Linked DNA regions of Leucothrix mucor DSM 2157. Each later gene encodes a partner of the first gene's protein in a complex. Links are inferred from orthologs where the notes say so. Each region holds a gene or a part of one and is shown on either strand. Other genes may lie near its edges.

The links.
Region 2: LEUMU_RS0117725 (region 1) and rplL share a complex: the UniProt entries of both Escherichia coli proteins name them as parts of the 50S ribosomal subunit. The link is inferred for Leucothrix mucor DSM 2157 from one-to-one orthologs.

The regions. Positions count from the first base shown.
Region 1 is NZ_ATTE01000001.1:3,890,771-3,893,592, reverse strand. What follows is about bases 6-2,769. They hold LEUMU_RS0117725 (type B 50S ribosomal protein L31), read right to left. Parts: upstream 1,627-2,769; coding sequence 1,384-1,626; downstream 6-1,383. Other genes in these bases: LEUMU_RS0117715 (DUF484 family protein), read right to left, coding at 2,638-2,769; xerC (tyrosine recombinase XerC), read right to left, coding at 1,740-2,648; LEUMU_RS0117730 (hypothetical protein), read left to right, coding at 648-1,298; LEUMU_RS0117735 (thioredoxin family protein), read left to right, coding at 6-520. Outside these bases: more of LEUMU_RS0117735, read left to right, coding at 1-5; more of LEUMU_RS0117715, read right to left, coding at 2,770-2,822.
Region 2 is NZ_ATTE01000001.1:4,749,044-4,751,913, reverse strand. The notes cover bases 1-2,812. They hold rplL (50S ribosomal protein L7/L12), read right to left. Parts: upstream 1,688-2,812; coding sequence 1,313-1,687; downstream 1-1,312. Other genes in these bases: rplA (50S ribosomal protein L1), read right to left, coding at 2,559-2,812; rplJ (50S ribosomal protein L10), read right to left, coding at 1,748-2,281; rpoB (DNA-directed RNA polymerase subunit beta), read right to left, coding at 1-1,193. In the rest of the region: more of rplA, read right to left, coding at 2,813-2,870. UniProt on the Escherichia coli protein: The binding site for several of the GTPase factors involved in protein synthesis (IF-2, EF-Tu, EF-G and RF3). Is thus essential for accurate translation.

The DNA of each region.
Region 1 (2,822 bases):
TTCACTGATCGAACCGCTAAGCGGTAAGCTCGTCTCATTAAGTGATTTTGCAGATAAGCCCTTATTGATCATGTTTACCTGCAATCACTGCCCGTTCGTGATTAACCTTCGGGAATCTTTCACAGAATTTGTGAAGCATTTTGAACAGAAGGGGTTGGCAGTGGTGGCGATTAATGCCAATGATGTAGAGCGTTTTCCCGATGACAGTCCGGAGAAAATGATTGAGGAAGTACAAGAGTACGGACTCACGTATCCTTATCTGTTTGATGAAACTCAAGCGGTCGCGAAAGCTTATCAAGCGGCATGTACGCCAGACTTCTTCCTGTTTGATGCTAATCATCACTTATATTATCGTGGGCAGTATGATGATTCACGCCCAGGTAATGGCATTAAAGCAAGTGGTGCGGATATGCGCTTTGCGGTTGAAAGCTTGCTGAATAAATTGCCTGCGCCAACTGAGCAAAAAGCCTCATTAGGTTGTGGCATAAAGTGGAAACCGGATAACGAACCCGGATACTAAACAATAGAACATTGGATAACGTGGAGGGGCAGAAAATCCACTTTATCCAAGTTTATTTGTTTTGCGAAACACGCAAACGTTATATTAATAATATAAAAACAATAACAACAAATATAAAGGTAGTCAGATGAAAGGCTCAACTCTATCCAAAGCAGCATTGTTTGCTGCACTCTCAATTACTCTGGTCGGTTGCGGTTCAGAGGAGGCGGCGGATGTCTCAAAAGTTAGTCAGGCCGAACACCAAGAGCCGGTAAAAACGGCTGCTGTTGAAGTGCAGGCGAAGCCTCGATCAGCCAAAGGCTTATCGATGTTCATGAAGCTACACAGTGAGTTTTGTGAGAAAACATTTACCTCTCGTGAAAGCCTGGTATCAGCGCTAGACAGCGATTCGCGCTTCCAGCCAGCCAAAGGCTTCATTGGCGTCTACGAGACGAAGGTAGACGGCATCAGTTACGCAGTATCGCCAGAAGTTGATGGTTGTACTACCGATGTACTGGTAAAAAATAGAAACACCGGTGAAATACTGTTTAGCTATGATCAGATGAATCAGGCATTACAGAAAGTTGGTTACCAAGAGATTGGCAAAGAGTCTGTACGAAAAGATATGGGCACTGATCAGCAGGAAGTCACCATTCTTGAGAAAACCTTTCTTTCTCCAGCGGGGGAGCAGACTAACCTGGATTTCCCATCTAATGGTCTGGATCGTTATTACATGACTCTATTCGTTAAGAAGTTTGAAGCACCGCTTCGTGAAGAGTCGATTAGCCTGAATAACTAATTCAGGCTTGCCTTAGGCAAACACAAATCGCAGACAACAAAAAGGCACCCTAAGGTGCCTTTTCTACAAGCAACGTAAGATGTAATTATCGTGCGTAACGCTTGTTGAACTTGTCTACCTGGCCTGCAGAAGTATTTACTGACTGCTTACCGGTGTAGAAAGGGTGTGATTCACTAGTGATATCCAGCTTAATAACTGGGTACTCGTTACCGTCTTCCCATGTGATCGTTTCTTTTGATGAAGCTGTAGAACGTGTCAGGAAAGTGAATCCGCTAGTCATGTCTTGAAACACAACTTCTCTGTAATCTGGGTGAATACCGGCCTTCATAGTGAAGATCCTCAAAAATTTGGTGAATAAATCTAAAGACGCGAAATTCTATCAGAGAGCGGCTTTTCATGCAAACTGCTTTTTTCGCTAAATATAGGGTAAATAAGGAAGTTTTAGCCTTTTTCCGGCTTTTTTCGGGCTCTTGGATGCGCCTTATCATACACCGATGCTAAGTGCTGATAATCAAGGTGTGTATAGATCTGGGTTGAGCTGATATCGCTGTGCCCTAAAAACTCCTGCACGGCTCTTAAATCACCGGATGACTGCAGCAAATGAGAGGCAAAACTATGTCGTAGCTTATGCGGATGAATACTCTGCGGAATGCCTTGCTTCTTTTGCCAGTGATTAATTCGCAATTGAATATTCCGGTGACCAATCCCCTTTCCTTGTTTGCTGGTAAATAGATCATTGCTTTGCTGGGCAGCATATTGCGCACGCATGTCTAACCAGTGCCTTAATGCGGTAATGGCATGGCTGCCGACTGGAACCTGACGCGCTTTGTTTCCTTTACCGACAACCATCACGCTCGCTTCATCCAGATTCACGCTGCCAATCTGCAAGCTGGCAAGTTCCGCAAGTCGTAGTCCGGAGGAATAGAACAGCTCCAAAATGGCCTTGTCGCGCACACTGATGAAGTCATCGCCCTGAATGTTCAGTAACTGGGTGACTTGTTCAATATCCAGCGTTTGAGGAAGGTGCTTAGTATCTTTGGGCGCACGAATGTCAATGGCTGGGTTGACGCTCTGCAACTTGTGCTTAATGCGGTAGTTGTAATAACTGCGTAGCGATGACAGTTTGCGTTGGATGGTCGAAGAGCTGATTCCTTGGCGATGTAGCTGGGTAATCCATTGCCGTACCTGATATTCCAACACAGCATCTAATACGACAGGTGTTTCCTGTTTTGCCAGCCATGCAGAAAACTGTAACAAATCCCGCTCATAGTTTTCTGAGGTATGCGGGGAGTAGCGACGCTCATAGCGAAGGTACTCCAGAAAATCCTGTAGTGGGTTCTCAGTGCTCAATGTGTTGTGCGATCGCTGTTGCGATTAGCTCACCGAGGAGACTTAAAAATACGGTGCCCATGCCTTTGTGAAAGCGTTCGGCTTCCAGGCTACCTAATGCCAGTAAGCCAATACTGTGATTGCCTTGCAATGGAATCAGCGCAACCGATTTGATCCGTGGACCATTTTCGCGAA
Region 2 (2,870 bases), 860 kb from region 1 along the record:
TCAGTAAAGAACAAGTTGTGGAACAGGTTTTCCGCAGACTCTTTGGTTGGCGGCTCACCTGGGCGCATCATGCGGTAAATCTCAACCTGAGCTTCAAGTTGCGACTGCGTATGATCCACATTCAAGGTGTTCGAAATAAACGCACCACAATCCAACTCATTAGTATAAATGATGTCGAATTTCTTGATGCCGTTATCGCGCAATAATTCAAGCACCACATCGGTGATTTCAGTATTAGCCGCAACAATCAACTCGCCAGTCGACTTATCGATGATGTTATGAGCCAATACCTTGGACACCATATATTCATCAGGAACGTCTAGCGTTTTAACTTCTGTCTTTTCCAGCATACGAATATGCTTAGCAGTGATACGACGCCCTTTTTCAACGATCGTCTCACCATCAATTACGATATCAAACGTGGATAACTCACCACGTAAACGCTGAGGATCCAACGCAATCTGAATTTTTGACTTTGTCAGTGCTACGGAAACGGTATCAAAGAAGAAGCTTAGAATCTCCTCTGTTTCCATTCCTAACGCGCGCAGCAATACAGTCGCAGGTAATTTGCGACGACGATCGATACGAACGAATACAGAATCTTTTGGGTCAAACTCGAAGTCCAACCATGAACCACGGTAAGGAATTACGCGTGCATTATGCAGCAACTTACCTGAAGTATTAGTCTTCCCTTTATCATGATCAAAGAATACACCAGGAGAGCGATGTAGCTGAGACACGATAACGCGCTCAGTTCCGTTGATGATGAAAGTTCCCTTATCAGTCATTAACGGCATTTCGCCCAGATATACTTCTTGTTCTTTTATGTCTTTAACGACACGAGTGTTTTTTGGAGCTTCTTTATCATATATCACCAGGCGTAATAGTACGCGCAATGACGCAGCGTAGGTCAAACCACGCAACTGACATTCACGAACATCAAACACCGGCTCGCTGAGACGGTAGTCCACATACTCAAGGTGTACGAACCCAGAGTAGCTTATAATAGGAAAAACCGAACTGAACGCGCCATGCAGACCAATTGATCTACGTTTTTCGGGAGTGATTCCTGGCTGTAAAAACTGCCGGAAGGACTCAAGTTGAATTGCGAGCAGGGACGGAATGTCCATTACCTGTGGACGTTTACCAAAATCCTTGCGGATACGTTTCTTCTCAGTGAAGGTCAGAGCCATCGTGTTTCCTCATCTGGTAACGGGCGGGAGCACTTTAAAGCGACAAAAGGCCGGCAGCTATTTTAGCTACCAGCCCATCGTTTTTGAAAGCAGAAAACTACTCTCAACTTTGTAACAACTTACTTCAGCTCGACAGCAGCGCCGGCTTCTTCCAGTTGCTTTTTAGTATCTTCAGCTTCAGATTTAGATACGCCTTCCTTAACTGTAGCAGGAACGCCTTCAACCATTTCTTTAGCTTCTTTCAGACCAAGACCAGTGATTCCACGTACGATTTTGATTACGCCGATTTTGTTATCGCCGAAACTAGTCATCACAACGTTGAACTCGTCTTTTTCTTCAACAGCTTCTGCAGCGCCTGCAGCAGCTGGAGCAGCGGAAACAGCAGCAGCTGCTGATACGCCGAACTTCTCTTCCATTGCAGAGATCAGATCAACGACCTCCATAACACTTAAATTAGCAATGCCTTCTAAGATATCTTCTTTAGAAACAGCCATTGTATTTCTCCTAAAACTTTTAGTCAGTTAAAACAGTTATGTAAGAACAGATGCTCAAAATTAAGCAGCGTTCTCTTCTTTCTGATCACGAACAGCGGCAATAGTACGCACAAGCTTACCAGGCACTTCGTTGATAGTACGAGCCAACTTGTCTAGCGGAGCTCTCAATGTTCCAGCCAAGATAGCTAGAGCCTGATCGCGCGTAGGCAACTTAGACAAACGTGCCAGCTCGGAGGCAGGATAAACTTCCCCACCAACAGCTAAAGACCTGACAATCAACTTGTCATTACTTTTTGCAAAAGCTTCGATCACACGAGCTGCGGAACCTGGATCTTCCTGAGAAAAAGCCAGAACCAATGGACCAGTAAAGGTATCGCTCATACATGCAAAATCAGTATCAGCAACAGCCAGACGGGCCAGGTTATTTTTCACAACTCGCAAATAAACGCCAGATTCACGTGCTTTAACACGTAGCTCTGTCATTTGACCAACGGTCAAACCACGGTATTCAGCCGCAACCGCGGAATGAGCTTCTGCAGCCACCGCAGCGACCTCAGAGACAATCTTCTTTTTGTCTTCCAAAGTTAATGCCACAGCACTTACCTCTCTTGTTCGGCGAACGTTCCGCCGTTAATCAAACACCTTAATCACTTAAAGTGGTCTTGTAGAGACGTGCCCCAAACCATAACTGACTTGGCTTACGTCATCTGCGCAGGCATGGCCTAAACCTTTAAGCCCCTGTCAAAACAGAGACACCTACGGTCTTGGACGACATACTAAAAAGTATATCTGTTGCCATTTCTGGCACCCCGAAGGGCATCCGCTAAATCACCTGTTTGAAATATCAAACAGATGATTCTTGGAATTCTTTTTAAACCTTAACGGAAGAGTGATCTACAACTAGACCAGGCCCCATTGTGGTAGAAACTGAAACTTTCTTCAGGTAAACACCCTTTGCACTTGAAGGCTTACCCTTATTTAGTGCTACAAGCAGAGAAACTAAGTTCTCTTCTAGTTTCGCTGAATCAAAATCAACATTACCAATGCGGCAGTGAATGATACCAGCACGGTCTGTACGGTAACGCACCTGACCAGACTTAGCATTTTTAACCGCTTCCGCAACGTTTGGAGTAACTGTTCCAACCTTAGGGTTTGGCATCAGACCGCGAGGACCTAGAATCTG